Regions from separate parts of the Yersinia enterocolitica subsp. enterocolitica genome, predicted to be linked through region 2. Evidence: predicted binding sites of a transcription regulator. Region 2 holds the regulator's gene; the other holds the start of a gene.

Region 1 (4,431 bases), 1.5 Mb from region 2:
TTTGGAGCGTCATAATGATCGCAGTAACCGGTGCTACAGGCCAACTCGGCCGCCTTGTTATCAACGCATTACTTAAAAAAGTATCTGCTAGTGAAATTATTGCCGCAGTCCGCAGCCCTGAGAAAGCCAGTGATTTGGCAGCATTAGGGGTTCAGGTACGTAAAGCAGATTATAGCCAACCTGCTACATTGGAGGCTGCATTCCAAGGGGTCGATAAACTGCTGCTAATCTCATCAAGTGAAGTAGGACAGCGTGTTGCACAGCACGCCGCAGTCATTAATGCTGCCAAACACGCAGGTGTGAAACTGCTTGCGTATACCAGCTTGCTGCATGCCGATAAAAGCACGCTGGGATTAGGTGACGAACACCGTGCCACAGAAGCACTGTTGCGCGAATCCGGCCTGCCTGTGGTGTTATTGCGAAACGGCTGGTACACCGAAAACTACGCCGCAAGTATTGCGCCATCCTTGGATCATGGTGCATTCATCGGTGCAGCCGGTGATGGACGTATCGCCTCAGCTACCCGCGAAGATTATGCGCAAGCCGCTGCTGCGGTGCTAACCCAAGAAAATCAAGCCGGTAAAATTTATGAATTAGCCGGGGATGACAGCTACACATTGGCTGAATTCTCAGCAGAGATTGCACGCCAGTCAGGTAAACCCGTGGAATACAAAAACCTGTCTGAAGCTGACTTCAAGCAAGCGCTGATTGGTGCCGGTTTACCGGAAGGTTTCGCGAGTTTGTTAGCAGATTCTGATGCGGGTGCCGCTAAAGGCGGGCTATTTGATGATAGCCATACATTGAGCAAACTTATTGGCCGCCCAACCACACCTTATGCCAAGGTGATTGCGGCAACACTGGCTACACGTTAATTCTTTCCGCCATAACATGTGACCGGTAGCTTTAGAGCTACTGGTCACACTCTGCCCCTATCTTAAGATTTAGCCGCATCCAATGCTTGAGCAAGGTCATTGAGGATGTCATCGATGTGCTCAATACCAATCGACAATCTCACTATACCCCGCGGCACACCCGCTTTGATAAGTTCCTCATCATTGAGCTGACGATGAGTTGTTGAGGCTGGATGGCACGCCAATGACTTAGCATCACCAATATTCACCAACCGCACGATCAAATTCAGTGCATCGATAAATCGCCCCCCGGCAGCCTGACCACCGTGGATACCGAATGATAGTATCGCGGCGGGCTTACCACCCAAATAGCGCTGGGCCAGATCATGCTCGGGATGGTCGGGTAAACCGGCATATTTCACCCAACTAACTTGCGGATGATTTTTCAGATAATGGGCAACTTTCAGCGCATTTTCGGTATGGCGCTCCATACGTAAAGCCAGGGTTTCCAGCCCCTGCAAAATCAGGAAAGCATTGAATGGCGACAGCGCCGCACCGGTATTTCTCAATGGTACGACCCGGCAACGACCAATATAGGCTGCTGCACCGAATTGCTCGGTATAGGTTACGCCGTGGTAAGACGGATCGGGGGTATTCAATTGAGCAAAACGTTCCGGATATTGCGCCCAAGGAAACTTACCGGAATCCACCACGATCCCACCAATACTGGAACCATGACCGCCAATGTATTTAGTTAATGAATGAACCACGATATCGGCATCATGCTCAAATGGCCGACAAAGAATAGGCGTTGCGACTGTATTATCAACAATCAGCGGCACGCCATGTCGATGGGCGGCATCAGCCAATTTTTTTAAATCAACAATATTGCCCGCAGGATTGCCAATAGATTCACAAAAAACCGCTTTGGGGTGGTATGAATGAGGCAGGACTATATGCCAGTATGTTATTTATTGAAAATACTAAATATCAACAACTTGGCATGACAGCCTCTTTCTCACCATCGATAACGCCCCTGTGCTGCGAGACCCACACTTTCCATCTACTTGCTTTATATTTTTACAAATCAACGTGCTATAAAAAAGGCCCTATTAGTGCTTTTCTCCTCATCTACCCCTCATGTATACTGTATAAATAAACAGTATTATTGGGTGGGCAACCTTTGGTTATCACCCTCTCCCTGTACCAATCATTTGGAGGCCCTATGAGTGCATTTGGCAATGCTGCACAAGACTATATTGAAAAGAGAATCGATATTAATGAGCACTGCATTGTGCATCCTGCCGCTACTTTTTTTATGACTGCCGAAGGTGAGTCGTTGATCGCGGCGGGAATCCATCATGGCGCACTGCTAGTGATAGATCGCAGTTTACCGGCAAAACACGGGGATATTGTGGTCGCCACCATTGGGGGGGAATTCAGTATTAAGCGCCTTTATTTACGGCCCACACCTCGTCTTGAAGCCCTTAATGCAGGCACTCCAGCGTTAATATTGTGTGAGGGAGATGAGGATTTGGTCATTTTTGGTGTTATTACTTTCTGTATCAATAAGTTAAGATAATGTTTGCCTTAGTTGATGTAAATTCTTTCTATGCCAGTTGTGAAACTGTGTTTCGCCCTGATTTATACGGTCGCCCAGTGGTGGTGCTCTCTAATAATGACGGATGCGTCATTGCCCGTAGCCGGGAGGCCAAGGAAGTAGGTATACTAATGGGCGCACCCTATTTTAAAATTCAACAAGTTATGCGCCAACATGGTGTTACCGCATTCAGCAGTAATTATGCGCTCTACAGTGACATGTCCGCCCGTGTGATGACTATCCTCGAACAACTGGCCCCAGGAATCGAGATTTACTCAATCGATGAAGCATTTCTCAATCTAAAAGGTGTCCAGCATTCCATTGCGCTGGAAGAGTTTGGTCGGTATGTCCGCGATCAGATACGGAAATTGACCGGTTTACATGTTGGTGTGGGCATTGCTCCCAGCAAAACCTTAGCTAAACTGGCCAATCATGCTGCCAAGTTATGGCATAAAACCGAAGGCGTGGTTGATTTATCCAGCCCGGTGCGTCAGCGTAAACTATTGGCGCTGATGCCTGTCGCTGAAATTTGGGGAGTGGGCCGTCGTACCGCGAAAAAACTTGAAATGATGGGGATAACCACCGCCCTGCAATTATCAGAAGCCAGTCCTCCTTTTATACGTAAAAATTTCAGTGTTGTATTGGAGCGAACAGTCAGAGAGTTACGTGGGGAAGCGTGTTTAGCTGTTGCAGAATTTGCCCCTACAAAACAACAAATAATCTGTTCGCGATCATTTAGTGAACGAATTACCGAATATCAAAACATACGCGAAGCTGTGTGCAGTTATGCCGAGAAAGCCGCCGAAAAACTGCGAAAAGAGCATCAATATTGCCGCCATGTCTCGACATTTATCAAAACCAGCCCCTTTGCGCCAAACGAGATATATTACAGTAATCATGCCAGTACCTACCTCACTTTCCCGACACTGGATTCGCGGGATATTATTGCCGCCGCTCTTAAATGCCTGAGGATCATTTGGCGGCCCGGTCATCGTTACCTGAAAGCAGGAATTGTATTAGGGGAGTTTTCAAGCCAGGGGATCTCACAATTGGGGTTGTTTGATGAAAGCAAACCGCGCATCAACAGTGAACAACTCATGGCGGCTATCGACAAAATTAATCAGTCCGGTAAAAGCAGAATAGCCTTTGTCGGACAAGGAATTAATCAAGAATGGCAGATGAAACGCGAGATGTTATCACCGGCATATACTACTCGCGTTAGAGATTGCCCAACAGCAACCATCAAATGACGCGCTTGACCGATGTTCCGGTGCGTCGTTTTCTCAATAAGAATTGTCAGAAATTTTTATTGATTATGCCTAATGAATATTTCTCAGATTGATATATACAGCAACTGTAACAAATAATTATTTTTACATTCATAATTAACAAATATAGCAAACTAAACACTCAACAAACTTCATATCATGCAACTTTTAAGCAAAAAGATGACATATTTAGTCTCAATGACAGAGAGATAGAAAAGAAAATAAACACTCATTTAAAACCTTCACCAATCAAGCATTGCACTAACCCAAAATAATTAGCCAACGCATTGTTTTACAACAAAAAAAATACAATTACGCATCAAGACAAACGAACTTAAAGTTAAAATTAAATAATGAAATTAGCCGATCTAATATTTTTTACAAATATAAAGTTGCTCTAAATAAGTGCAATCAGAGTAATTAATAGCACCTTTATGGGGAATGAATAATTTAATTAATAAAGGCATAAAGTTTTATCTATGGCTGCCGATGACTCTCAGTAATTATTGTATTCCACTGTTATAAATGAAATCCCCCATTTACTGAGGTTATTATGCGAGTGAACAAACCTGTCAGCCGACAGGAGTATCCCATTGGTCGCGATACCACCTTGCAATCAACAACTGATATTCAAGGTAATATCACCTACGCCAATGCTGCCTTTGTTCGTGCCAGTGGTTTTGAATATCAGAACTTGCTGGGTCAACCTCAC
Region 2 (4,431 bases):
TTGATGATTTTACAGAGCTATTCACAGCAGCCAAACCAGCAGAAATACCACGCCATATTTTCTCAATGCTGGTAAATGAATTGCGTGACGTGCCAGCGATCGGCTGTAAGAGGGAATTAATTATTGGTGTGTTAAACCGTCATGGCGTTATCGCTGAGCCGGTTCAGTGTGATCCACCAGCAGCAGAATAATTTTAGTCACGGCCTGTGTGCGGCGGGCCTTTAAATAAACAGTGTGGGGTATGTATGAATACAACATTTTTGTTAATGGCTGAGTTTGAAACATCAACGATCCCGCTGTCCGATATTGCTGAGCGGTATTTCGGTATGAAGCCTGCAACAGCAGATAAGAAAGCTGGCGCTGGTGATCTGCCGGTTCCCACCTTCCGTATCGGTGACTCACAAAAGGCTCCCAGAATGGTGCACGTTAACGATTTAGCGGACTTTATTGATAAGCGGCGCGGGGAAGCAAAAACAGAGTTGGCGCGGATCAAATAATATTGATGGTGTTGAAAAACTTAGACCACCAGCACCCCAATAGCACCCCGTGAATTTGTAACTTACTGATATTTATTGTTAGTACGTCCCATCGAGCATCGGCGCGACGGAGAAACGTTGCAGGGGGTAATGTGGCTTATCGGCCTGAGTGCTGGAAAAAGTCTGAGCTTGGTACATTTACTGTAGTTTCATCGGTTATGGCTGCATCAATTACCCATTGATATTACTCATTGAGCAAACCAAACAATGGGAAGGAATTTGTGATTATACCATAGAACTTTACGATGGCGGCCTGAGTGATAGTTGTAGCTCAACATATGGCAATCCGCGGCTAGCTGCTGCAACTTGCTAAAGTTGTGACACTCCACGACATCCCATTTTTTTCATCTATCGGCGATTAGCTGTAAATATGATAAAATCGATACCATTCAAATGCTGCGGGATGTACATGATGAACCCTATCAATCAGGAAAAGCTGCTTGCTCAGGCTGAAAGCCTGTGCCAACAACGAAACGTCCGGCTGACACCGCAACGTCTTGAAGTCTTGCGTTTGATGGCGCAACAACCTGGTGCGATCAGTGCTTATGATCTGTTGGATTTACTGCGTGTTTCTGAACCACAAGCTAAACCGCCAACAGTCTATCGTGCATTGGATTTCTTGCTTGAGCAGGGGTTTATTCACCGTGTTGAATCAGCAAACAGCTATGTGTTGTGCCATCATTTTGAAGAGCCAACTCATACTTCGGCATTATTTATCTGCGATCGCTGCAAGATAGTGACTGAACGGACAACTGTTGGTATCGAAGAATCTCTGGCGCAACTGGCCAAACAATCGGGCTTTACCCTGCGCCATACTGTGGTTGAAGCTCATGGTTTATGTGCGGAATGTGGGGAAGTTGAAGCATGCGAAAGCCATGATCATTGTGATCACGACCATTCTATTGTGACAAAGAAGAAATAGTATCTCGTGGTAAAAGTAGACTGTCGTCAGATAGGCGGCAGGATAAATATGAGCTGAATTAGAACCGTAGAAAATATGGATGGGCTTTAAGTAAAACAAGACACCTCCTTGTGTCAACTCGATATAAATAGAATACCTATAGAATATTATTAATTATTAAAGTCACCACTCATTTGAATTTTAAAAAATATAAAAAAAGAATGGTTATTGAATAATATGATTATTCTATAAAACTAAAGGCCAGATATATTTATATCGATATCAGTTTAATTCCGTTTAACGCTGCTACCAGCGATATTTGCTGTGATCTTCCCAGGCCTTCACTTCTTTCTCGGCTTGCTCTTTCTGATAGCCGTATTTCTCCTGGATTTTCCCTACCAGCTGGTCACGCTTGCCTTCAATGACTGTCAGGTCATCATCGGTCAGCTTGCCCCATTTCTCTTTCACTTTACCTTTAAACTGCTTCCAGTTACCGTCGGCTTGATCTTTATTCATAATATCTCCGTTACCTTGGGATTAGTCAGTTTATTTAATTCAACACGGTAAATAATTTAAAATATAATAACTTGTTGCTTCGCTTACCGTATGAATAACTATAGCAGAGGATACTGATAATTAAAGTCAGATTAGTATTAATGACTGCAACTTGAGAAATAAACAGAAAGGAAAACCTCGTAATATTCAGTTAAAACAGCAAGTAATAACTTATTATCGGAATGTTCTCAAACTAGATTGAATTAAATATGAAAGGAGTAAAATTCTTTATATACCCTTCTTAATGAAGGGTATATAGATAAACGCGAAAATCAGATCCAGTCGCCATTACGGATGACACCAACGGCCAGACCTTCAATAGTGAAACTTTGTTCACGCAGATCGACTACAATCGGCTGAAACTCACTATTTTCTGGCAGAAGTTGTACGATATTACCTTGTTTTTTCAAGCGTTTTACCGTTACTTCATCATCAATACGCGCAACAACTACTTGCCCATTACGCACATCTTGAGTTTTATGTACTGCCAGTAAGTCGCCGTCCAGAATACCGATATCTCTCATCGACATTCCATTTACCCGCAACAGGAAATCCGCACTCGGCTTAAACATGGAGGGATCAACTTTATAGTGCCCCTCAATATGCTGCTGCGCTAACAGTGGCTCCCCTGCGGCAACCCGACCAATCAGTGGTAAACCATCTTCTTCTTCCATCAATAGACGGATACCGCGAGAAGCGCCGGAGACAATCTCGATAACGCCCTTACGGGCCAGTGCTTTTAAATGCTCTTCAGCGGCGTTAGGAGAGCGAAACCCCAGACGCTGCGCAATTTCGGCACGGGTCGGTGGCATACCTGTTTGCGCTAGGTGATCGCGCACAAGGTCATAAACCTCTTGCTGTCTGGTAGTAAGTGCTTTCATTCCGCCCCCTGTTTGTTTATACAGTCTTGCTGTGAGTATATACAGGTAAGCGGGTATTGGGAACCAAAGAGTGAATAAAAACAGGGATTAATCACTGTTTACATCCACAGCGATGTTTATCTCATTCTTAGCCGACATGTTGCCAGAGCACGGTTACCCATATAAATAGCGCCAACAAAATGGCCAGAAACACGGCAGCAGATCCCATATCTTTGGCCCGACCTGATAGTTCGTGGAGTTCGCTGCCGATGCGGTCCACCACCGCTTCAATAGCACTATTGATGACTTCAACAATGATGACTAACACCACACTCGCAACCAATAAAATGCGTGCTGTGGCATCTACATCCAGCCAGAAGGCCAGTATGATAGCGAGTATGGCAGCCACTGCTTCCTGACGAAACGCGGCTTCATTTTTCCAGGCTGCGGTTAAACCTTTCACAGAATAACCAGCGGCTTTATAGATTCGGGTTAATCCTGTTGACTGATTTGCCATTTTTATTGCCTTTATCTTAAGTTAATGATGATTTTTGCCGCTTTCTGTTGTCTCATCACCACAGATCTCAAAACCAGTTTCTGGTATCCTTGCGACGAATTGCTAACAAGAGGCTTCATGTAGTTATGTCAGGTTGGCGTAAAATATATTATAAGTTATTGAATTTACCACTTAAACTGTTGGTAAAGAGCAAGGTTATTCCGGCAGATCCTGTGACTGAGTTAGGGTTAGACCCGTCTCGTCCTATTCTGTACGTTTTGCCTTACAATTCTAAGGCTGATTTACTGACTTTGCGAGCGCAGTGTCAGGCACAGGATTTGCCCGACCCATTGATTCCATTGGAAATCGATGGCGTGCAACTTCCCAGCCATGTCTTTATCGATAACGGCCCAAGGGTGTTTCGCTACTACGCCCCGAAGCAGGAATCGGTAAAAATATTCCACGATTATCTCGATCTGCATCGCAACAACCCGGAGCTGGATATTCAAATGCTGCCGGTGTCGGTGATGTTTGGCCGCTCTCCAGGGCGCGAAGGCCACGGTACGCCACATCTGCGCGTACTGAACGGCGTGCAGAAATTCTTTGCAGTATTGTGGCTGGGTCGCGATAGCTTTGTGCGTTTCTCCACCACGGTTTCACTACGCCGGATGGCCAGTGAGCATGGTACAGATAAAACGATTGCCCATAAATTGGCACGCGTAGCGCGGATGCACTTCTCGCGTCAGCGTTTGGCTGCGGTTGGCCCGAGCCTACCGGCACGTCAAGACCTGTTCAAGAAGCTGTTAACCTCCAAGGCGATTGAAAAAGCGGTTGCCGATGAAGCTCGCACCAAGAAAATCTCCCATGAGAAAGCACAGCAAAACGCCATAACGCTGATGGAAGAAATTGCTGCCGACTTCTCTTATGAAGCGGTGCGTCTGTCGGATAGGGTTTTGAGCTGGACGTGGAACCGCTTGTATCAAGGGATTAACGTCCATAATGCAGAACGTGTACGGCAGTTGGCGCAAGATGGTCATGAAATCGTCTATGTACCTTGCCACCGCAGCCACATGGATTACCTGC

What was found. The regulator LexA, encoded in region 2, represses DNA repair genes until DNA is damaged. The targets are predictions, from matches to a motif close to TNCTGTATGTACATACAGNA.
Region 1: a site for LexA is predicted at 1,997-2,016, ahead of umuD (translesion error-prone DNA polymerase V autoproteolytic subunit). Genes of this name have one in related genera too.

What each region holds. Positions count from the first base shown of each region.
Region 1 covers NZ_LR590469.1:1,391,568-1,395,998, forward strand. Annotated here, with positions in the region: gene FGL26_RS06700 (SDR family oxidoreductase) at 15-872, shown strand; partial or broken gene FGL26_RS06705 (PLP-dependent transferase) at 935-1,780, opposite strand; gene umuD (translesion error-prone DNA polymerase V autoproteolytic subunit) at 2,077-2,433, shown strand; gene umuC (translesion error-prone DNA polymerase V subunit UmuC) at 2,433-3,701, shown strand; gene FGL26_RS06720 (methyl-accepting chemotaxis protein) at 4,273-4,431, shown strand, end outside.
Region 2 covers NZ_LR590469.1:2,915,395-2,919,825, forward strand. Annotated here, with positions in the region: gene FGL26_RS21695 (hypothetical protein) at 1-191, shown strand, start outside; gene FGL26_RS13960 (pyocin activator PrtN family protein) at 246-497, shown strand; gene zur (zinc uptake transcriptional repressor Zur) at 949-1,458, shown strand; gene FGL26_RS13970 (CsbD family protein) at 1,744-1,953, opposite strand; gene lexA (transcriptional repressor LexA) at 2,265-2,873, opposite strand; gene FGL26_RS13980 (diacylglycerol kinase) at 3,001-3,369, opposite strand; gene plsB (glycerol-3-phosphate 1-O-acyltransferase PlsB) at 3,495-4,431, shown strand, end outside.